One region of the Ammoniphilus soli genome, then DNA from elsewhere that is predicted to be linked to it. Evidence: riboswitches for the same ligand, from Rfam matches in the RefSeq annotation. Region 1 holds a riboswitch; each other region holds the start of a gene.
The links. Region 1 has a riboswitch for S-adenosylmethionine ahead of metK (methionine adenosyltransferase). Riboswitches for the same ligand answer to the same signal wherever they lie in the genome.
Positions count from the first base shown of each region.

Region 1 (5,964 bases):
TCATCCATCGCGTTTATTGTGGCAGTGATGGTCATCTTCAGTTCTTTTTTGCTTATTGAATGGGTCGTGAAGAAAGACTCATCCAAAGTCGAAGAGGAGCTCAAATTGGCTAATAAAGTCCAGCAGAATTTGCTTCCCCAAGAATCAGAGTTTCCCAAAAACGTGGATATCTTTGCAGCCATGCAGCCTGCAAAGGAAGTAGGCGGCGATTTTTACGATGTCATTCCCTTGGATCGGAACAAAACCCTATTTGTCATCGGAGATGTAGTAGGAAAGGGATTATCTGGTGGCATGGTGGCCTCTTCTCTCATCAGCCATATTCGTTCCCATGCGAATCCGGGAAGTTCCCTTACAGGGCTTTTGGACTATTTAAATGGTATTGTGATACGGGATTCCCGCTTCACCATGCAAGTGACATTAGGATTGGCATTAGTCGATACGGCTAATCGGACACTGGCTTACGCAAGTGCCGGTCATCCTTTCCCTATCCTGGTTACTCAACAAGGGATTGCGGATATTGAGGTGGCCTCCTTTCCCTTAGGAATGGAAAGGGACCATGATTTTGAGCAAACGGTCATTCCTTTTAGCGAAAAAAATATCCTTGTCATGTATACGGATGGCCTGATCGAGGCACGCAATGCCCAGAAGCAGATGTTTGGTTTTGATCGCTTGAAAGAGGGCTTGCAGCAGGAGGAGTTTTCCATAAAGGATAGGGGATCACTCATCCTGGCTAAATTAAAGGATCATGTTCATAAAGAAGAATTGGAGGATGACGTTACCCTTTTAATGATCGAATGGAAAAGCAGGGGCCAAGAAAAACATGCATGAACTAATTATGGAAATCAAAAGTATATTAGGAGAAGAAAAAAAGGTACTTTCGAAGCTCGAAGAATTATTTCAACCCCTTTCATTTTGTCAAGAAGATTGTTGGGATGTAAAATGTGCGGTTGCCGAGGGATGCCTGAATGCCATCGAACACGGGAACCAGCTATGCGCAGATTTCAACGTCAGAGTGCAAATAAGGATTCAGGGTAATCTGGTAAAAGTCGTAATATCGGATTGTGGTATGCGTTCCGAATCCACGCCTTGCCCTGTGATTTCCCCTGAACGGGGCTGGGGGATCTTATTTATATCAAAATTAATGGATAATTATCGTTTCTGCTTTTTAGAGGAGCAAACGATGCTTTATATGGAGAAAACGATGAGTAAGGAAGCGGGAGGAACAACATGATTACTGAGCTTGAAATCATTGAGGAATTTAAAAATGGGATTCTTATTCTTCATCTTCGGGGAGACATTACGAAAGATTCGGGTGATTCCCTTCTTCGGCTCAAGCCATGGGAACAAGGGTTGGACAGCGGAACCATTGGTGTTGCACTTAATTTTTCTGAAGTGGAATATATTAATAGTTCGGGAATTGCCGCTCTTATTCGGTTGGTTCGCCTATTGACGTCAGGACAATATCCCGTTGGATTCTATCATCTGATCTTCCACTATGAAAAGCTGTTTAAGATGGTGAGTTTGACAAAGTACATGACCATTTATCCAAGCGAGTGGGCGGCAATAGAAGGGTTATCCCTAAAAAAACATCTGGTTGACTGATTAAAATAGGCTAAGAATGATTGACAACTTACCAAAACTTAGCTATTCTTATGCAGAACGGATTACTCTTATTCCGAGAAGGCGCGAGGGACTGGCCCGATGATGCCCGGCAACCCACGGCAATGATTCATATTTTTTCCTTTATGGGGAAAGATACGATTATACCGTGCAAGGTGCTAACCAGCAGGACAAATAGGTCCTGGAAGATAAGAGGTAAAGGAGCGGAATTATGGCCTTTTCCTCATGGAGAAGGTCTTATTTTTTTCACCACCTCTTGAGTGTTCGGAAGCAAGAATTATGAGTGCCGTATCTTACCATTGTCATTTTCCTAAGGAGGTACGTGAATATGGCGTTGAAAAAAGGCCGTCATCTTTTCACATCTGAATCTGTAACTGAAGGCCATCCGGATAAGATCTGCGACCAGATCTCCGATTCCATCCTGGATGCGATTCTTGAGCAAGATCCAAACGCTCGCGTAGCATGCGAAACTTCGGTCACCACGGGTCTTGTGCTCGTAGCGGGAGAAATTACGACATCTTCTTATGTGGATATTCCGAAGATTGTTCGCGAAACGATTCGCGAGATCGGTTATACTCGTGCGAAGTTTGGTTTTGACGCGGATACGTGCGCGGTGTTAACTTCCATTGATGAACAGTCTCCGGACATCGCGATGGGCGTAGACGTGGCGTTGGAATCCCGTGAAGGACAAATGACCGACGAGCAAATCGACGCGATTGGAGCGGGCGACCAAGGATTAATGTTCGGATTCGCAACGAACGAAACCCCTGAGTTAATGCCGCTTCCGATTTCGATAGCTCATAAGCTGGCTCGACGCATTGCGGAAGTTCGCAAGAGCGGAACGTTGACTTACCTTCGCCCGGATGCGAAGACCCAGGTAACAGTAGAATACGATGGCGATAAGCCGGTTCGTATCGACACGATCGTAATCTCTACGCAGCATGATCCGGAAGCAACGTTAGAGCAAATCAAGAAAGACGTCCAAGAGCATGTGATTAAGCCGATTGTTCCTGCGGAATATTTGGATGCTCAAACCAAGTATTTCATTAACCCGACCGGTCGTTTTGTTATCGGTGGACCTCAAGGGGATGCGGGATTAACTGGACGTAAAATCATCGTGGATACCTACGGCGGTTATGCTCGCCATGGCGGCGGAGCATTCTCCGGTAAGGATCCGACGAAGGTTGACCGTTCTGCTGCTTACGCTGCTCGCTATGTAGCCAAGAACCTCGTTGCGGCTGGACTAGCGGAGAAGTGCGAAGTGCAAGTGGCTTACGCCATTGGGGTCGCTCAACCGGTTTCCATCAACGTAGATACGTATGGAACAGGCAAAATCGAGGAAGAGCAGATCGTTACCTTGATCCGCAAGCACTTCGATCTTCGCCCAGCGGGTATTATTAAAGCCCTAGATCTTCGTCGCCCGATCTACAAAGGAACCGCTGCTTATGGACACTTTGGTCGTACGGACCTCGATTTACCATGGGAGCGTACCGATAAGGCGGAGCAGTTAAAGCAAGATGCTGCTGCCTTAGCGCAAGCGTAAAACTTATTAAAAAAATAAAGACCTAATTAGCCTACAGTGGTAGGCTGATTAGGTCTTTTTTGCTTTACTGGATGGGAAAGTTTAAGTAAACTAAGAAATTAAAGTAAATAAACTTTCCCAGAAGCATAAAAAACTTCCACTAAAGGTGGTCTTGCTACCCTGGAATACTTCAATATAGCTTTTTTTATAACATACAATTTTTTTCTATAATGAAACTATCTATATGCTAATACTTTCCAAAAGGACTTTTATATTTATTGTCGAATTGTGTAGAACAAGGAGAAGAACCATGAGAATGATCCTATTCATCTTGTTCATGATCCTGGTGGGGTGTGGGCAGCAAGATGATATGTCTAAAGAACCGATCCCAACGAATGACGAAGCTCCTGTTTTGGACGAGCAGGTAACAAGGGAAGAGGAATCGAAGGATACAGAACAGCCTTATCAATTTTGGTACAGAGACCAAATACTCATTTTGAATTACCATCACTTATCGGATGATTTAGTCACCCCGTACACGATTAAACCGGCTTTTTTCAGGGAACATATGGAATATTTAAAAAATCATCATTTCCACCCCCTTAAACTCGAAGAGTTCTACGAATTTTTAAATACAGGACTATTGAACCAGGAGAATGCCGTGCTTATCACGTTTGACGATGGGTATGAAAGTATTTACACGGAGGCTTTTCCGATACTTAAGGAGTATGGATTTCCAGCGACGATCTTTGTCATTTATGAGAATTTGCGGGATAGCCTGGAACGGAAGAGGGAGAATAAAATTCCCCCATTGACCTTCGTTCAAATGGACCAGCTGAAACGGAGCGGCTTGATTTCCTTTCAGTCCCATACCTACGGACTACATGTTATTGAGGATGAACGTCCCGAAACGGCGCCTGGGCCTTCAGAGGGAGATCAAGATTATCGCAGTAGGCTTTACGCGGACTTGATGATGGCGCGAAAGGCGTTAGAAGATTTAGTGAAGGAGCCGGTCATCGGCTTGGCCTATCCCTACGGTCACCATAATCCTCGATTGATTAAAGTGTTGAGAAAAGCAGGTTATCAATACGGTTTTTATACAAATATAGGTTTTGTGACAGAACATACGGACCCTTTCCTCATCCCTAAAAACGATATGGGAAATCCAGAGATGGACGGTCGCAGCTTTGAGCATACCCTACGGGATATTATTCATGCCAGTCAAAGGAAGTGATGGAATGCCGCTCAGTGGCACGTTTGATTTTACCCAATTAGATTCGGTATTAAAGAAAACCATTCAGGCGGTGGAAGGAAGTAAAGAACAGATTTTTGGCATTGCGGAAGGGGCTCGGGATGAGAGTCAGGATCTTCGCCATGAGCTCGAGCAGATAAAGCGAGAAGTGACTTTGGTTATTCAACAGACTGATGAGTTAGAGCAGAAATTCAAGTGGAGTCGGAAGCGATTGGTGGAAGTCAGTCGCAATTTTCAAGAGTATGGCGAAGAAGACATCAAAAAATCCTATGAAGTGGCGAGCCAAATTCAAGTCGAGCTCTCTTTATCCAGGGAAAAAGAGATCAATCTAAGGAACCGCCGCGATGAGTTGGAGCGCCGGCTGAAGAATTTGACGGATACGCTAGATAAAGCAGATAATCTGATGACGCAAATCAGTGTCGTTCTGGGATTTCTGACGGGCGACTTAGGCGATTTCAGTACGGCGATGGAAACGGCTCAACAACGCCAGATGCTGGCTTTGCAAATCATCCAAGCGCAGGAGGAAGAACGAAAGCGAGTGGCTCGGGATATTCATGACGGTCCGGCGCAATCCATGGCCAATATCGTGATTCGAAGTGAAATAGCGGAACGCATCTTAGCGCAAGGCAGAATCGATGATGTCCGTACTGAATTAAAAGAGCTGAAAACGACGGTTCGAAATACCCTTGCTGAGGTACGTAAAATCATCTTTGATTTGCGGCCGATGGCGTTGGATGATTTGGGATTGGTTCCTACGCTGCGCAAGTATGTAGAGGATTTTGGCCAGAGGTACCAGGTGGCTTCCGATTTAGTCACCCTAGGTACAGAAGAAAGGCTGCCGACGACGGTGAAAGTGGTGATCTTCCGGTTGATTCAAGAAGCCTTGAACAATGCAGGGAAACATTCGAAAGCCAAACAGGTGAAAGTGAAGCTAGAGTTTCGAAAGGATCAAGTCACCGGCCTTGTGCAGGATGATGGTGTCGGATTTGAGCATTTTGAAAAGACAGAACAGCCGCAATTTGGTATTATGGGAATGAAAGAACGAATGAAGTTGCTTGAAGGCAAGCTGGAGATTCAGTCTGCGACAGGACAAGGCACGCGAGTCGCTTTTACGATACCAATTGATCGGTAAACTAAACATAGCTAAGGGAAGAAGGAGATTATAATGGTAGATACGATTCGCATTGCAATTATCGATGACCATCAGCTTTTTCGGGAAGGAATCAAAAGGATATTAGAGATGGAGCCTAGCTTTGAAGTGGTTGGCATCGGTTCCAATGGGGAAGAAGCGTGCCAGCTTGCGGAAGAAATGAAGCCCGCTATCATTCTTATGGACATTAATATGCCTAAAATGAACGGGGTAGAAGCGACGGAAAAAATAAAAAGCTTGTCTCCCGATACGAAAGTGATTATTTTATCCATACATGATGATGAGAATTATGTTCATCAGGCTTTCTCATCTGGAGCGAGCGGCTATCTCTTAAAGGAAATGGAATCCGATTCCCTAATTGAAGCGATCCAAGTGGTGGCGGGCGGAGAGGCTTACATCCATCCTCGCGTCACGGGCAAG
Region 1 covers NZ_JBEGDL010000034.1:34,844-40,807, forward strand. The annotation lists gene ABLT31_RS31745 (SpoIIE family protein phosphatase) at 1-828, shown strand, start outside; gene ABLT31_RS31750 (ATP-binding protein) at 821-1,231, shown strand; gene ABLT31_RS31755 (STAS domain-containing protein) at 1,228-1,602, shown strand; SAM riboswitch class I at 1,668-1,815, shown strand; gene metK (methionine adenosyltransferase) at 1,955-3,163, shown strand; gene ABLT31_RS31765 (polysaccharide deacetylase family protein) at 3,453-4,376, shown strand; gene ABLT31_RS31770 (sensor histidine kinase) at 4,357-5,526, shown strand; gene ABLT31_RS31775 (response regulator) at 5,560-5,964, shown strand, end outside.

Region 2 (5,964 bases), on a different contig from region 1:
TGGAACGAGCGACGGCTTACCTTAATGGAGGAACCGCCCATGTCAATATTGATATAGAAGGCGGGGCCGATAAAGCAGCGGTAAGAGCTGCTGTTTATCAGCAATTGCAGCTGAAAATGCCTCGTTACAGCATTGATTTAGAGGTAAGAAGATAGCCTGGACGCGCGTCCGGGTTTTCTTTTTGGGTAAAATAGTTTAAATATGGCCTTTCCAAAAAGGCTCTTTTCCCTATTCATGTGTAGTTGTTTGACATAATATATATTAATCCTTATAATTATACTGTTATAAGTGAAATCAAATCTGAGGTGAACTGCTGTGTTTGATCGTTTGGAAGCAGTAGAAGAACGTTACGAAAAGTTAACGGAGTTATTGTGTGATCCAGATATAATGAACGATCCTTCCAAGCTTCGGGATTATTCGAAAGAGCAATCCGATATGGAAGAAACGGTTCAGACGTACCGTGAATATAAAAGTGTTTCTTCCCAGCTGAAAGAAGCAAAGGCAATGCTGGAGGAGAAGCTGGATGATGAGATGCGCGAAATGGTCAAGATGGAAATTGATGAATTGACCGAGCGTAAGAAAGAGCTGGAAGATCGTATGCATATCTTGTTGCTGCCTAAAGATCCGAACGATGACAAGAACGTTATCGTGGAGATTCGCGGAGCGGCAGGCGGCGATGAAGCGGCTTTATTTGCTGGTGACCTTTTCCGGATGTATTCGCGTTATGCGGAGAAGGCAGGATTTAAGATCGAGATTATGGAAGCTAGCTACAATGATTTGGGCGGATTTAAGGAAGTTATCTTTGCCGTGAAAGGTAAAGGCGCTTACAGTAAATTGAAGTTCGAGAGCGGCGCTCACCGCGTACAGCGAATTCCAACAACCGAATCTGGCGGACGGATTCATACGTCCACGGCTACCGTGGCTGTCTTGCCTGAAGCCGAAGATCTGGAAGTGGAAATTCACGATAAGGATATCCGTATCGATACCTTCTGTTCAAGCGGTGCGGGTGGACAGAGTGTTAACACGACGAAATCCGCCGTTCGTGTTTTGCACGTTCCGACAGGGATCATGGTTAGCTGCCAAGACGAGAAGTCGCAGCACTCCAACAAGGATAAAGCGCTTCGCGTTTTAAGAGCACGCTTGTATGATCTGGAGCAGCAAAAGAAGGCTGCGGAGTATGGCGAAATCCGCAAAAGCAAAGTGGGAACCGGAGACCGCAGTGAACGGATCCGCACGTACAATTTCCCGCAAAGCCGGGTCACCGATCACCGCATTGGCTTGACGCTTCATAAGCTGGACTACATTTTGAACGGGGATCTTGATGAAATCATCAATGCCCTCGTAGTCGAAGAGCAAGCTGAACTCATGCAAAATGCGGAAGGCCTATAAGCATGAACGCTATAACCGTTAGAGAAGCCCTGAAAAGGGCTTCTTCGTTTATGGAATCATTGGAAGACGACAGGTTTTTGGCAGAGATTATCGTTCGGCACGTCTTAGGATGGGACCGCACGCGGCTATTTCTAGGAATGGAGGAATTCATCTCGATGCAGCAATGGTCCGAGGTGGAGCGAATGGTCAAGGAAAGGCTTCAAGGAGTTCCTGTTCAATACCTCATCGGTGAGCAGGAGTTTTATGGGCTGTCGTTTCGCGTTAATCCTTCTGTCTTGATTCCTAGGCCGGAGACGGAAATCCTTGTTGAACAAGTTCTTCATAGGCGAGACGTATCAGATGCTTTGACTGTAGCGGATATTGGGACGGGCAGTGGGGCTATTGCTGTCAGTTTGGCCGTTCATTCCCAGTGGAAGGTTTATGCTGTGGATATCGCCCAGGAATCTTTGGATACAGCTCAAGAAAATAGCCGCATTCATGGCGTCGAGCAGCAGATTACCTTTCTAAAAGGAGATCTCCTGGATCCGCTCCTTCAGCCTGTGGATATTTTAGTTTCTAACCCTCCCTATATTCCTTCAAGCGATGTTCTTGAATTGGATGTGCAGGTCAAGGATCATGAACCGATGCGTGCGTTGGATGGGGGAGAGGATGGGCTTGACTTCTATCGACGGCTTTGTAAAGGGTTGCCGCAGGTCCTTCGTCCAGGCGGATTGGTGGCCTTTGAAGTGGGAATGGGTCAGGCCCGGGATGTAGAGCAATTGCTTTTGAGAACTGGTGTCATTGCTAGAACCGAAGTGATTCAAGATTTAGCCGGGATTGAACGAATTGTGATAGGAGATGGGAAGGCGGGTCTGTAGCTCAGGGAAGCTGGCCTTCCTTTCCTGAATAATAAGTTTTATTCTGAAAATAACGAATCATGTTTAAACCCTTTCTTTTCTGTCTAGACTGTTGGCTAAGGAGATAGAAAAGAGAGGGGAAACAAAACATGAAAAAAGTAAGCTTGGTCTTATTTACATTTATTATATTAATCATGAGTTGGGAGAGTCAGCGTTCAGTTGCTTCCTTGCTAAAAGAAGAACCTATTCCGCAAGATTCCATTCGGCTTCGTGTCATTGCCAATAGCGATTCCCCGCAAGATCAGTGGCTAAAGCAAGAAATTCGAGATCAAATTAATGCTTACCTGGAAGGTAAGGTAACGGATTTGCAAACGATGGAAGAAGCGCGTGAGAAGATGGCAGAGGAATTGCCGCAGCTGCAAGAGGTAGTGGACCAAACTATTGCCAAGCATGGATTTTCTTATACAAGCCAAGTAGAGTTAGGAAAGGTTCCTTTTCCGACAAAAATGTACGGCCAGTATGTATATCCTGCTGGGGAGTATGAAGCCCTTCGCGTAACGGTTGGACAAGGTTTAGGGCAAAACTGGTGGTGCGTATTGTTTCCGCCGCTCTGCTTTGTAGATATCGATACGGGGGATGCCGTTAAGCAGGAAGCTGATGGAGATGGCCCTAAAATTCAAGTGAAGTTCTTCTTAGTCGAAGTCTTTCAGAAGCTTTATCAAAAACTTTTCGCCTAGGAATGATCCTCCATTGACAGATATCGCACCATCCCGTATGATTACGTTAATATAAATACTTAGTGTTTTAAAATAAATCTAACACTTTTCTTATTTGGAGCAGGTGGAGGGACTGGCCCGATGAAACCCGGCAACCCGTTAAGGCGTTCAGGACGCATTAAGGCAGGGTGCTAATTCCTGCAGATACGCAAGGTATCTGGGAGATAAGAAGGGGCTCATGATAGTGTGTTACAGATCCCGAGAACCTTCTGGCTCATTTGCTCAGGGGTTTTTTCTTGTTTTAGGGACTATTGTTTAGGGGTGAGAGACATGGAACAGAAGCAAGGATTGTTAGAAAAAATAAAGGATCAAGTATTAATTGGCGATGGGGCGATGGGGACATTGCTTCATCGCTACGGAATTCCTGTAGGCACTTGTGGGGAAGAGTTAAATGTAACCCGCCCCGATGTCATTAAGGATATCCATCTCCAGTACGTAAAGGCCGGTGCCGACCTGATTGAAACCAATACGTACGGAGCCAATCGAGAAAAGCTTTCGAAGTTCGGCTTGGAGGATCAAGTAGAGGCCATCAACCAGGCGGCAGTTCGCTTGGCCAGAGAGGCCGCAGGAGATTCGGTTTACGTGGTAGGCTCCGTAGGAGGTATTTTAGGCGGAAGAAGAAAAAGTATTCCCCTAGAAGAATTGGAGCAGGTATTTGATGAGCAGATTAAAAGCTTAGTTGAAGCAGGGATTGATGGCTTGCTGCTAGAAACCTTTTGCTTTGTGGAGGAAGCGCTTCTTGCTTTATCTGTCGCTCGGAAATATACTTCATTGCCGGTGATCTGCCAGCTGACGATTCAGGATTTGAACCGGACCCAGGATGGCTATCCGCTGGAAGCGGCATTTGCTCGCCTGGTTGATGCGGGTGCGGACATTGTGGGGTTGAACTGCTACAATGGGCCGGCAAATATTATCCGATCCATTGAATCCCTTCCTGTCAAAGAGGGGCTTAAGTTGTCCGTGTATCCGAATGCTGGGCTTCCGGAATATGTGGATGGACAGTTTTTATATCCGTCTTCAGCGGAGTATTTTGGTCAGTCGGCTGAAACCTTGTACCAGTTAGGGGCGCGAATCTTGGGAGGATGCTGCGGGACAACACCGGAGCATATTGAAGCGGTAGCCACTCGCATCAAAGGAAAAGCGCCTGTGGAAAAAAAGGAAGACTCAGCAATAGGGGTGGTCAAGGAGTCCAAGGTTGCGGTTTTATCCGAACCACACCATGAAAAAACACTTCCTGAGCTCGTTCGGGAAAGACCAACGATCATCGTTGAGCTGGACCCGCCTCGCGATCTGGATTTTGAGCCGTTTTTGGAAGGGGCAGCAGCACTGAAGGAAGCGGGAGCCGATGCCATTACTCTCGCTGACAATTCGCTGGCGATGACGCGGATGAGCAACATGGCGCTGGGGTCTTTGGTAAAGGAGAAAGTGGGCATTCGACCGTTGGTGCACTTGACTTGCCGGGACCGCAATTCGATTGGCCAGCAGTCACATTTAATGGGCTTGTATGCATTAGGCATTGATCACGTGCTGGCGATTACAGGGGATCCAACCCGTTATGGAGATCTTCCGGGAGCTTCTTCCGTATATGACATGACTTCCTTTGAGCTGATCCGGATGACGAAGCAGCTTAATGACGGCGTAGGGTTCTCGGGCCGAACGTTAAAGAAGAGAGCAGCATTTACGGTTGCCGCTGCTTTCAACCCGAATACGCGTCATTTGCATAAGGCGGTTGAGCGCTTGGAAAAGAAGGTGGAGGCAGGAGCGGACTATGTGATGAGCCAGCCGCTCTATGACCATGAGCAGATTTTTCAAGTTGCCGAAGCGACAAAGCATATTCAAGTGCCGATTTTTATTGGGATCATGCCGCTCACAAGCCATCGCAATGCCGAGTTTCTTCACAATGAAGTCCCAGGCATTCGCTTATCGGATGATGTGCGGGCTCGGATGGCTCGCTTTGAAGGGGAAGATGCAAGAAAGCAGGGCAATGAAATTGCCATGGAGCTGATCGAAACGACTCGCCGCCACTTTAACGGAATCTATTTAATTACGCCATTTATGCGCTATGAAATGACGGCAGAGTTGGCGAGGTATGTAAGAAACAGTTAAGCGAAAGGGGCATACTCTATCATTTCTACTCATATGTATGATAGAAATGATAGAGGAAGGGGGCCCTGTCGATGGGGTTAGCGGTGCGGGTAGCCGGAAAGAAAGATATTCATGCGATTGTGAATCTGTTGAAAAAGGGTAAACTGAATGTAGAGGGAATAGAAGCCCATCTGGACCATTTTTTAGTGGTAGAGGAGTTGGGCAGCCAACAGGTCGTAGGAACAGCGGGTCTCGAGATTCTTGGGAATCAGTTTGGATTGCTGCGGTCCTTAGCTGTGGAGCCGGCATTTTTCGATGAAAAGGTAGGGTGGGAGCTTTTGCGGATCCTTCTATCTCGTGCTGGAAAACAGGGCTTGCAGGAAATCTATTTGCTTACACGTTCAGCACCCTTTTTTCAATTTTGTGGGTTTAAGGAAGTGGAGTGGGAAGATATCCCCAGCCAAGTCAAAGCATCCACACATTTTCAACAGTATACACCCAGTTTATCCACGGCTATGGTGTATAAAAGAGCAACAACCGCGCGAATTTAAGACTCTAAACCACACACTTATGCACAACTTATCCACAAACTGTTGATAAGTTGTTTGTTTTATCTCCTACCATAGTAGGAAGAAGTCTTGAAAAAAGGAATGGAAGAGACATGATCGATTATCAGACAAAAACATGGCATGTGGATAACGTTGTGGGGAAAATGGCTGACTATCCACAACTGGAAGAGCCGGCGAGGCTGCTGGCGGACAATGAAGTCATCGCTTTTCCTACCGAGACCGTTTATGGCTTAGGGGCTAATGCCCTGTCATCCCTTGCTGTTCGTAAGATTTTTGAAGCTAAGGGGAGGCCGAGCGATAACCCTTTAA
Region 2 covers NZ_JBEGDL010000011.1:138,585-144,548, reverse strand. The annotation lists gene ABLT31_RS20720 (hypothetical protein) at 1-155, shown strand, start outside; gene prfA (peptide chain release factor 1) at 316-1,389, shown strand; gene prmC (peptide chain release factor N(5)-glutamine methyltransferase) at 1,392-2,246, shown strand; gene spoIIR (stage II sporulation protein R) at 2,375-2,962, shown strand; SAM riboswitch class I at 3,050-3,172, shown strand; gene ABLT31_RS20700 (bifunctional homocysteine S-methyltransferase/methylenetetrahydrofolate reductase) at 3,272-5,107, shown strand; gene ABLT31_RS20695 (GNAT family N-acetyltransferase) at 5,179-5,637, shown strand; gene ABLT31_RS20690 (L-threonylcarbamoyladenylate synthase) at 5,748-5,964, shown strand, end outside.
Region 2: linked by a shared signal. The riboswitch ahead of ABLT31_RS20700 (bifunctional homocysteine S-methyltransferase/methylenetetrahydrofolate reductase) and the one ahead of metK (methionine adenosyltransferase) in region 1 are both predicted to bind S-adenosylmethionine.

Region 3 (5,964 bases), on a different contig from region 1:
GGAATACATTCTCATAACGCTTGCGGAACAATTCTGGACGAACGGCTTTGCTCAATGCTTCTTGAATTTCTTGAGAAGTTGGCCAGATGTCCTTTAAGTATACATGCTGGTCGTTTTGATCATAACCAAGTGGTTCGCTAGTCAAGTCGATATCTACTGTTCCTGCCAACGCATAAGCGATAACAAGCGGAGGAGAAGCAAGGTAGTTAGCTTTTACTTGAGCATGGATACGACCTTCGAAGTTACGGTTACCGGAAAGAACAGCAGCAACAGTCAAGTCGTTGTCAGCGATAGCCTGGCTTACTTCGTCAGGAAGCGGACCGGAGTTACCGATACAAGTCGCACAGCCGTAACCTGCAACGTGGAAGCCAAGAGCTTCAAGAGAATCCAGCAATCCAGCTTCTTTCAAGTAGTCGGTAACAACACGGGACCCTGGAGTTAAAGAGCTCTTTACGTAAGTTGGCTTCTTCAATCCTTTAGCAACAGCCTTTTGCGCTACAAGTCCAGCGCCAACCAACACGCTTGGGTTAGAAGTGTTCGTACAGCTAGTAATCGCGGTGATAACAACTGCACCGTTTTTCATCACGGTCTTGTCACCAGTTGGGTGCTGTACAGCAGCTTCTTTCTTCAAATCTTCTTCAGATAAGCCAAATCCGCCTTTTTCGATTGGAGTGCGGACAGCTTCATTGAAGGTTTGCTTCATGGCAGTCAATTCCACGCGATCTTGTGGGCGCTTAGGACCAGCAAGCGATGGAACAACAGTGGAAAGGTCAAGTTCAACCACTTCAGAGTAAACAGGCTCAGTGCTGTCTTCTGTCAGGAACATGCCTTGTGCCTTATAGTAAGCTTCAACTAGAGCAATTTGCTCTTCGTTGCGGCCAGTCAATCTCATGTAATTCAATGTTTCAGCATCTACAGGGAAGAAGCCCATGGTTGCGCCGTATTCAGGAGCCATGTTAGCTACTGTAGCACGGTCAGCCAAGCTCATCTTGCTTACGCCAGGTCCAAAGAACTCAACGAACTTGCCTACTACACCTTTCTTGCGAAGGATGTTCGTTACAGTTAAAGCAAGGTCAGTTGCAGTTGCGCCTTCAGCAAGCGTTCCGGTTAGTTTGAAACCAACTACTTCTGGAGTTACGAAGTATAAAGGCTGTCCCAACATTCCAGCTTCTGCCTCGATACCGCCCACTCCCCATCCAACGACGCCAAGACCGTTGATCATGGTTGTATGAGAGTCCGTACCAACAAGGGAATCAGGGTATACTTCGGTTGTGCCATCTACTTCTTTTGTAGCAGCTACAGAAGCTAGATACTCTAAGTTTACTTGGTGAACGATACCAGTAGATGGAGGAACGGCACGGAAATTATTGAAAGCAGTTTGTGCCCAGCGAAGGAAACGATAACGCTCCGCATTGCGCTCAAATTCAATTTTTTCATTTTGCTCTAAAGCATCAGCGCTTCCGAAGTTATCAACCATAACGGAGTGGTCGATAACAAGATCAACAGGAACAAGAGGATTGATCTTGGAAACATCCCCGCCTATACGCTGCATGGTTGCACGCATTGCGGCTAAGTCAACTACGGCAGGTACGCCTGTGAAGTCCTGAAGTACGATACGCGCAACCTTGAATGGAACCTCTTGGTTTGGATCGCGTTCTACTGTCCAGTTAGCTAATTTATTAACATGCTCTTCAGTAATTGCTTTTCCGTCAAACTCACGAACTGCAGCTTCCAAAAGAACTTTAATGGAATAAGGAAGCTTGGAAACCGGACCAAGCTTTTCAAGGCCAGCTAAGGAATAGTAAGTATAGGTTTTGCCGCCTACTTGAAGTTCCGATCTAACGCCATATTTATCCTTGTTTGCCATGTCGTGACCTCCTTAATAGAAAGTTTAGTATAAATTCACAAAGAATCTCTGTTGTTTCACTAGACGAAACCGAGTTTCCTTTACGTTTCCCATTATACACATAAATCAGGGAGCCGTACACAACTATTTTCCATGAATATCTCCGAAAAAGCGGTGTGTTTTGAAGGATATTTACGAAATGCTTCTCCTAGGATATAATATTATCAGATGAAATATCGTTTCGTACAGTGAAACCAAACGAGACTCTTACAAAGGTAATGTTTCCATTTTACTAATAAAATAACAACTTTTTATGGCGAGAGGAGGGAATGACATGGATGATAAGAAAATGACGGTGCGCGCTGTAGATCGTGCCTTGGATATTTTGATTTGTTTTGCGGATAAGCAGGAGCTTGGCCTGACGGAGATAGCCAAACAAGTTGACCTCAACAAAAGTACCGTGTATCGCTTGCTGGCTTCCTTGGAAGGAAAGGGCTTTCTCAACCGCGATCCGATTACGGAAAAGTATCGTTTGGGCTTCCGGATTTGGGAGCTTTCTGCACATTTGGTCCGGGAGGATGACCCGGCGCTGCTCTTTTTGCCGGAAATGGAGAAGCTTCGGGATTTGCTGGGGGAGACCATCAGTTTATATGTCCGGGATGGCAGAGAGAGGATTCGGATCCAAGCTGTCGAAAGCCAGCATACGATTCGGAGAGTGGCGCCGATTGGCGTTCGCTTGCCTTTGGCAGTCGGCGCATCAAGCAAAGTTCTTGTAGCCTTTTCGGAGCCAGCGGTAAAGGATTTTATCCTCAACGATCCCGCTTGGCCGGAAGGGATTAATAAAGATCATTATGCAGAGCAGCTGCAGCGTATTGAGCAGGTTGGCTATGCAACCAGCATTGAGGAGCGTGAGCAAGGGACCAGTGCGGTGGCAGCACCTGTGTTTAATCGCAAAGGGGAAGTCGTTGCTGCGCTTTCCGTCTCTGGACCGGCGGCCCGGCTAACGACGGAGAAAATGGTGGAGATGGCCCCGAGCATCATGGCATCAGCCCAGCGTATGGGCAAAATGGTGAATAAATAGACAAAAGGAAACAAAAACATACAGAAAAATCACCCACCGTCTGACAAGCTTTTCCTGCATATTTTGTTATCATTAGCATAACGAACTTAACGGGAAAGGGTGAAGGCCATGAATACCGGACAATTGTATTCTCTAAAGGAAATGGCGAAGGAAATGGATACAACTTGGCAAAGTATTCGCAGCTGGAAAGAGCAGTTCTATCAATTCGTTCCGATGGAAACCGCCGGCAAGCAGGTCTGGTTCAAGCCGGAAGCGGTGGAAATTTTCCAGTTTATTAAGGATGCGAAGGAAAAAGGATTGGACCATCACGAGATCCGTTCGGAGCTTTTTAAGATCAGTGGACAAGCTGAGGCGGGCGAAGAGGAAGCCGAGGGACAGCCGAATGTGGATATGGTGATGATAGAACCGCAGCGGATTGAAGAGATGCAAGAAACCATTGAAGCTTTGCAGCGGGAAGTGGACGAACTGAAAGCCAAATGGTCGGAAGTCGAAGTGGCCAAAAGAGACCAGGCTCTGATGGATAACCTGCGTGATATGCGGGAAAAGGAAAAGAAAAAGAAGGGGCTTTGGAGCCGGGTGATGAATTTTACATTTTAAAGAGAAGGCTGTCCTGCAACGTCGGTAAGAACCGATTTTTGGGACAGCCTTTTTCGTACTGTCTGAATCTATAACTCCGTTATATTATTTGGACAGCACGAGGAAAACTTGTAGCTTTTCCCTAATTTGACATCAACCCTACGGGTCATTTCTGATAAAATTTTTATTTTATCACAAAGGGTTTACCCTTGATGTCAAGTTAGGGAATTGGCGCGAGCCAAGTTTTCTTGTTGGATCGCGTTGGGGGTGGTGGGTTGCAGTAAGTGGAGATTCGTCAATTAAACGCCCAGACCATTGATTTTATATTGGCTGTAGGTGGAAAAACGACCATTATTAGCGTTAAAACGTCCAAAAAGAGGGGGTGAAAATGAAATAGATGGAGATTTTCCAACAATAAAGACTTTTTCTAGTTTGATTTTGATTTTAAGTGGCTTTTCTCCACTAATTCAGAGGTCCTACCCAAAAAGCGAGTGGCCTAGGGATCTACGGAAACAGCCGATTTGAAAGGCGAAAAGAATTGACATCCGCTGGGATAAATGATAGTTTTACATATATTAAAGTGAATAATTACCTTATCGAGAGAGGTGGAGGGACTGGCCCTACGAAACCCAGCAACCGCATTATGTCATGCAGGTGCTAAATCCAGCAGGACAAGAGCTGTGTCCTGAAAGATAAGAAGCTGATCGTTAAACTTCTTCTTATCGGAAGAAGTTTTTTTGTGTTGTTTAAATTTGTCAGCTTACGCGCGTACATTTGGATGTTAAACTATTTTAAATAGTATCGACATGAAGGAAGTGGAGGGAGAGAGGACTATGGCTAAGATTAGCATGAAGCAGCAATTAGAAAAGAAAATCCTCATCCTGGATGGAGCAATGGGGACAATGATCCAACAGGCGAATTTAACGGAAGAAGACTTCGGAGGCGAAGCGCTGGATGGCTGTAATGAGATGCTGAATCTCACGCGTCCTGATTTGATTCGCCAGATACATGAAGAATATCTAGAGGCTGGCGCCGATATTATCGAGACCAATACGTTTGGTGCCACCAGCGTCGTTTTAGCGGAATATGACTTGCAAAATCAAGCGGTAGAGATCAACCTAGAGGCAGCGAGGCTTGCCAAAGAAGCAGTAGATAAGTATTCAACGCCGGAATGGCCCCGCTATGTAGCCGGGTCCATGGGGCCGACGACCAAAACGCTGTCGGTAACAGGTGGAGTGACCTTTGAAGAGCTGATCGAAACCTATTATGAACAGGCAAAAGCCCTGATTCAAGGGGGAGTCGACGTTCTGCTCCTAGAAACGGCCCAAGATATGCTGAATGTGAAGGCAGGCAGCATTGGAATTCGAAAAGCCTTCGATGAATTAGACACAGAGATTCCAGTGATGATCTCAGGTACAATCGAGCCAATGGGAACCACCTTGGCGGGTCAAAATATTGAAGCTTTCTATATCTCCTTAGAGCATTTAAAGCCAGTCTCTGTTGGTTTGAACTGCGCTACGGGACCTGAATTCATGCGCGACCATATTCGTACCCTTTCCGAGCTTGCGCAGTGTGCGGTAAGCTGTTATCCGAATGCCGGGCTTCCGGATGAGAATGGGCATTACCATGAATCTCCGCAAGCTCTTGCGACGAAGCTTGCCGGTTTTGCCGAAAAGGGTTGGCTCAATGTGGCAGGAGGCTGCTGCGGAACGACTCCGGAGCATATCCGAGCGATTGCTGAGCAGTTGAAGGATTATAGTCCTAGAACCGAAACTAAGCCTCACGGACATGTGGTATCAGGCATTGAGCCTGTCTATTTGGAAGCCGACAACCGGCCATTGTTTGTGGGCGAGCGGACAAACGTCATCGGCTCCAAGAAATTCCGCGATTTAATTAAGGAAGGCAAATACGAAGATGCATCCGAAATCGCCCGCGCGCAGGTGAAGAAAGGGGCCCACATCATTGACGTGTGCCTAGCGGATCCGGATCGCGATGAAGCGGAAGATATGAGCAAATTCCTAAGCTTTGTGGTCAATAAAGTGAAGGTTCCTTTGATGATTGACTCCACAGATGCCGAAGTCATCGAGTTGAGCCTTAAGTTCTCCCAAGGGAAAGCGATCATCAACTCCATTAATCTCGAAGACGGGGAGGAGCGTTTCGAGCAAGTCGCCCCGCTGATCAAAACCTATGGAGCTGCAGTAGTTGTCGGAACGATTGACGAAAGCGGGATGGCGGTTACCCGAGAGAAAAAATTAGAGGTTGCAAAACGTTCCTACGATTTATTGGTGAACAAATACGGTCTGAATCCGCTCGATATTATCTTTGATCCGTTGGTGTTCCCGGTAGGGACGGGCGATGAGGCATACATCGGCGCAGCGCTTGAAACCGTTGAGGGAATTCGCCTGATTAAAGAAGCGATGCCGCAGTGCCAAACGATCTTAGGTGTGAGTAATGTTTCCTT
Region 3 covers NZ_JBEGDL010000004.1:97,069-103,032, reverse strand. The annotation lists gene acnA (aconitate hydratase AcnA) at 1-1,867, opposite strand, end outside; gene ABLT31_RS10815 (IclR family transcriptional regulator) at 2,181-2,927, shown strand; gene ABLT31_RS10810 (MerR family transcriptional regulator) at 3,036-3,524, shown strand; SAM riboswitch class I at 4,094-4,202, shown strand; gene metH (methionine synthase) at 4,337-5,964, shown strand, end outside.
Region 3: linked by a shared signal. The riboswitch ahead of metH (methionine synthase) and the one ahead of metK (methionine adenosyltransferase) in region 1 are both predicted to bind S-adenosylmethionine.

Region 4 (5,964 bases), on a different contig from region 1:
GAATTGCCTGCTGATATGATGGCTCATTCAGGCATGGAGGCTTTAACCATGTCAGGAACCATGTGGTTTGATGTGGAGACCAAGCTCCCGACGAAACTGACCATGGAGATAGAAATTGAACTAGCGGAGCTACCCAATCAGCCATTGGAAAAAATGGAGATGAACATGAGCGGGTCGTATTCCGACTTTAATAGCGTAGAGGCTATCGCGCTTCCGGAGGAAGCAAAGCAGGCTAAGGAAATCGGGGCTGAGCCGCAGCAATAATGGGCTGAGTAGGGCGAAACATGGAGCAAGCTACTCCCGTAATACTTATTGAGTATATGATAAAGGGGAGTGATTTCGATGATGTATTTGCTTGCCCTTGTTCTTCCTCCCGTAGCGGTTTTGCTTTGCGGAAAGCCATTTCAGGCTGTTCTCAATCTGATTTTGACTTGTTTTTTCTGGTTGCCGGGGGCGATCCACGCGGTATTCGTTGTACACGATAAGAAGGTCGATCGACGTATGAAGAGGATGCATAGGCATAGGGATTGAAGCTGCTCAAGAGATTGAGCGGCTTTTTTCATTTAGTATACACCCGATCTTTTGTAGACCCCTGAAAAGGCAAGTTCATGGAGAGGAGCAGCCGCGTGGAAGTATGTATGGAAGACAGTCCAAGAAGTTTTCTGCACTGTTCATTGGTGATGGTTCCATGAAGTAGAATATGATCTTGAATGACCTGTACATGGGCTTTTTTTCTTTTTAACTTACATGTTTTGCATAGCCAGTTTCCGTGGATCCGCTGCATAGTCTCGAGATTGCAAGAAAAGCAGGGGATTCCACGAATGAACTCAGTAGGGTGGATTTGATACCAATCTAGTACATCGAAGTCCTGGGAAGTATGTTGATTGATAAGGAGTTGGCTGATCTTGCGGAGCTGGTAAGTGGTGAGAGAGGGTGATGGAGCCGTTTTGGCAAGGTCTAGTACTTTGTTGGGGATATGTTCCGCATGATGCACTATTTGAAAGATATGCCGATTTCCAGGAGTTGTTTCAACTATCGTGCTAGGATAGCCGATGGCAACTAGACAGTGAATGGGAATGGATTTGGACATATGAATTTCCATCCATTTTTGAAGCTGGGTTCGTTGTCTTTTGACTTGCAGGATGGGATCAGGAAACCCTTCTTTTGTATTGTTATACGTTCTGATGACTTGTTTGGAAACGGGATCGAAGTAAAGGTGGCCATAGATGTTCTTGGACTCGATAATGAGGGCAAACCAAGGGGAGAGGATGAGGGTGTCCAGCTGAACAAACTGATCATCAATGGGAAGCCGTAAATCTTGAAAGATGAGATATTCTTTTTCCGGTAGAAACTGAAGGTGGTAATCCAGCTCCTGTTCGCCTCGGTAACCTGCTCGTAATTTTCTTAGACTGACGAGGATTTCTTCGCGTTTTTTGTGATGAAGGGGAAGTCGACGCAGCAAGGCTTCCTCAAGTTTTATTCTGAGTGGAAATTCGCGTTGTTTTTTTAGCATTGGCAAAACCTCCTTTCCTCCTAACTTCGCTAGTGGCTGACGTAATTCCTTCCAGAACGTTAATTTCTCGAAATCAGTCCAAAATCTCTCGAAACCATAGTGTAATCTCTCGATCGGAACTGCTGCATGTAACTCCATTGTAATCCCCACCTGCTAATCTAGAGTATAGACAGGAAAAAGGGGGGGAGTTTCATGGAAGCGAAGCGAATCAAGACGGACCGACTCGAAGTAGCTTATTTGGAAGCGGGAGATCCAGCTCGTCCAGTGGTAATGCTCGTGCACGGGAATGTGTCATCGAGTTGGTTTTGGGAAGACATGATGGAAAGTCTATCACAGGATTTTTATGTTTTGGCGCCGGACCTACGGGGGTATGGGGAGACGGAGCCCTTAGCCATCGATGCAACGAGAGGATTGCGTGATTGGTCGGAGGATGTGAGGTCGTTTGTACAGTCGCTGAGATTGGATCGTCAGCTTCATATGTTGGGCTGGTCGATGGGTGGCGGGGTGGTCATGCAATATGCGATAGACTACCCGAATGAGGTTTCTTCGCTCATGTTGATGAATCCCGTATCTCCTTTTGGATTTGGGGGAACGAAGGATGAGCAGGGGACACCTTGCTATCCGAATTTTGCCGGGTCTGGCGGCGGAACGGCTAACCCTCAATTCATAGAGCTGCTTAGCCAAAGGGCTACGGGGGAGGAGCAGCCCCATAGCCCCAGGAATGTCTTGAATCAGTTTTACGTTAAGCCGCCCTTCCGGCTTGATGCCCAAAAGGAAGATCGTTTCGTCCGCTCTATGCTATCCACAAAGTTGGGATCCGGTTTCTACCCGGGTACGTTTGAGACTTGCGCGGAATGGCCGGGCGTAGCTCCCGGAGACAAAGGAATAAATAATGCGTTGTCTCCTAAGTATTTGAATCTTGCTGCATTTGCTGACCTAGAGCCTCAAATCCCCGTTTTATGGATTCGCGGAGCAGATGATCAGATCGTATCGGATAGCTCTTTATTTGATTTTGGTTATTTGGGGAAGCTGGGTTACGTTCCCGGTTGGCCAGGCATGGATGAGTTTCCTCCACAGCCCATGGTATCTCAAATGCGCGTGGTGTTAGAACGTTCCGGAAACTTTGAAGAATGGGTAGTGGAAAACACAGGACACTCTCCGCACCTAGAAAAGCGGGATTTTTTCCTTGAGAAGATTCGGGGATTTATCAAGCGTACAATGTGAATGATGACCGGCACAAACATGTTAGTTAATCGACTAACGAATCTACCACCCCGGTGGCGCCTGCCCCAACGGTCTTCCGGTTAGAGCTTTAAACTCATGGGGATGGGTGGGTCTGCCATCCTCATCTCGATAAATCTTCCCTTTCACCTCATGAATGTGTGTCCCATCGGGGAGGGGGATGGCGGGCCCTGTGCTGCCTGTAAAGAAATGCTGGTGGCCGTGTTCTTTTGGGGTTACTCCTTTAAAGGCATGAACATGACCATCTGTAGAGTTTCCCTTCTCAGGAAAGGTAAAAGCATGAACGAAGTGCTCGTGTTCGCCCGAACCTGTAGTGCGGAAGTAATGGGTGTGGGGTTGAGGCATAAGAGACATGTGGGTCACTCCTCCTTTTGGTTCATTCTATGCAATCATGATTCTAAAAAATTTATTGACGCCCCCATTTTTTTTTAGTAAGATCTTACCTAGCGAACTGAATAGTTTCTTATCGAGAGAGGTGGAGGGACTGGCCCTATGAAACCCGGCAACCGTTCATGAATGGACATGAAAAGGTGCCAATTCCAGCAGGAGAATCCTGGTAGATAAGATGAAGGAAAATGCCTTGTTCATGAAACTTCTTCTTATTGAAGAAGTTTTTTCTTTTTCCAGGACCTTATTACCATAAACTACTAGGACTTTTGGACTTTACTCCGCTAAAAAATCGGATTATTCTAGTTTTAAAAGCAAAGTAAACAACTAAGAAAACTGTGGTAGTTATTGCCTGAATTTTTCAGGTCTTTCTATAATAAATAAAAAAATATGGGGGCACTCAAATGAAAACAAAGAAATTATCTCTTTTTCTTTCGTTCGTCATGATTTTCTCGCTAGTCCTCACCGCATGCGGCGGGGGAGCGAAAGAAGAAGCGGGCGGAACCACTTCTGGCGGAGAAGGAGCAACTGAAGCCAAGAAGCGTATTGCTTTAGTCATGCAGTTTAATATTGGAACCTTTTCGGCTCAATACGTGGCTGGTGTAAAAGAACAAGTAGAAAAGTTTGGCGGGGAACTGACCGTCTTTAATGCAGATAATGATTTGGCTAAGATGGCTTCTCAGCTGGATGCGGCTGTGAACCAACGATTCGATGGGATCTTGATTGACCATGGAACACCGGAAGCTTTAACGCAAGGTGTCAAGAAAGCCGTTGAGCAAAAAATTCCTGTTATTGCGTTCGACGCAGCTTTAGATATTCCTGGCGTTACGGTATTGGAGCAAGGTGACGTGAAGATGGCCGAGTCCACGTTGGAAAAGCTGGCTGAAGATGCAGGCGGCAAAGGGAATATCGTTAAGATTTGGGTAGCCGGTTTTGCTCCGATGGAGCGCCGTCAAATCGCTTATAAGCAATTCCAAGAGAAATACCCAGAAATCAAAGAGGTTGCGGCTTTCGGTAGTGCATCAGCAAACACCGCGTTAGATACGCAAACGCAAATGGAAGCGATCTTGAAGCAATATCCTAACCCTGGCGATATTACAGCCGTTTGGGCAGCATGGGATGAATTCGCAAAAGGGGCTACTCGCGCCATCCAACAAGCGGGCCGTACCGAAATTAAAGTTTACGGGATCGACTTGAGTGATGAAGACTTGCAAATGATTCAAGATCCAGCATCTCCTTGGATCGCTTCTGCTGCGGTGGATCCTTCCGATATCGGACGCGTGCAAGTACGTTACGTATACAAGAAAATTAAAGGGGAAGAAACCCCGCAAAATGTTTCTTTAGATCCAATTCTAGTCACTCGCGAAATGCTTCCGAAGGAAAAGGTAACCATGGGTGACCTTTCCAAGCACATCGAAGGATGGGGACAAAGCACGCAAGGAATCGAAGAGTGGATGAAGGAACTGGAAGCTCAGAACCAAAAGTAACATAACATAACGGGAGAAAATCCTGCTATTCCGAAAAACGAAGGCAAATGGGCTAAAATAGCAGGAGAAATTCCGGTTATCCACCTGAAATCAGGAAAAAATGCTTGTTTTACCGGACTTAACCGGAAAAAATCCTCTTATCTTATCCTATTGCATTTAAAAAAGAGAAATAACCGGAGATTCTCCTGTTATACGGAGTCTTTCCTACAAGAATGTACCCAAAAACTCCCTTTATTAACGTTCAGGCCTATCAGGATGATAGGGTTCGCGGATAATAGGGGGAGTTTTAATTTTTGATAAGAGAGGGATGGAACATGTCCAAACTAGAGATGAAGCGCATCGAGAAGTCCTTTTCAGGCGTCCCTGCTCTTCGGGCGGTCGATTTTGAGCTTCGTGCGGGAGAAATCCATGCGCTGCTGGGAGCTAACGGGGCAGGGAAAAGCACGCTGATGAAAATCCTGACAGGGGCTTATGTAGCGGATGGAGGAGAGATCTGGGTAGACGGGGAAAAAGTGCAGATTTCAACTCCCGCTGATGCGAAGAAATACGGCGTTCAATGTGTGTACCAAGAGGTAGACGTCGCCTTGGTTCCCTATCTGAGCGTAGCGGAGAATATCCTGCTCGATCGGCAGGTCAATCGAAGGGGCACGTTTTTCAAGTGGCCTGACTTATACCGGGATGCCGAGGAGATTCTGAAGCGTTTAGGCTTTTCCATCCCTGTTCGGAAAAAGGCGGAAGAACTGACGCTTTCGGAAAAGCAAATCATCTTGATTGCCAGAGCGATCGCTCAAGATGTGAAATATGTTATTTTTGACGAGCCCACAGCTCCTCTTAGCGTGAAGGAAGCTGAGCGGCTGTTTGCCCTGATGAGGCAGCTGAAGCAGCAGAATGTAGGGATTATCTTTATTTCCCACCGCTTGCCGGAGATTTTTGAAGTGTGTGATCGGATCACCGTCATGCGGGACGGTCAGCATGTCTCAACCAAGAAGACATCGGAAACGAGCATAAATCAGGTGATTGCGGACATGTTGGGAAAAGCTTTTTCCGAAGAATTCCCGAAAAAACGAGTCCCTATCGGCGAAACGTTGCTCGAAGTGCGTGGGATGAGGAGCGGCAGCAAAGTCCGAGGAGTGGATCTGGAGGTTCGCGAAGGAGAAATTGTCGGTATAGCCGGCTTGGTCGGCGCGGGTAAAACGGAATTGGCCAGAATTTTATTCGGTGCTGATTCTCGTGATGAGGGCCAACTCATCTTGCGGGGAAAAACGCTATCGATTCAAAATCCCGCGGATGCCGTAAGCCAGGGTGTCGTGCTTGTTCCGGAGGAGCGGCGAAAAG
Region 4 covers NZ_JBEGDL010000012.1:180,171-186,134, reverse strand. The annotation lists gene ABLT31_RS22025 (DUF6612 family protein) at 1-264, shown strand, start outside; gene ABLT31_RS22020 (YqaE/Pmp3 family membrane protein) at 343-531, shown strand; gene ABLT31_RS22015 (nuclease-related domain-containing protein) at 560-1,513, opposite strand; gene ABLT31_RS22010 (alpha/beta fold hydrolase) at 1,706-2,737, shown strand; gene ABLT31_RS22005 (YmaF family protein) at 2,780-3,109, opposite strand; SAM riboswitch class I at 3,216-3,322, shown strand; gene ABLT31_RS22000 (sugar ABC transporter substrate-binding protein) at 3,547-4,629, shown strand; gene ABLT31_RS21995 (sugar ABC transporter ATP-binding protein) at 4,944-5,964, shown strand, end outside.
Region 4: linked by a shared signal. The riboswitch ahead of ABLT31_RS22000 (sugar ABC transporter substrate-binding protein) and the one ahead of metK (methionine adenosyltransferase) in region 1 are both predicted to bind S-adenosylmethionine.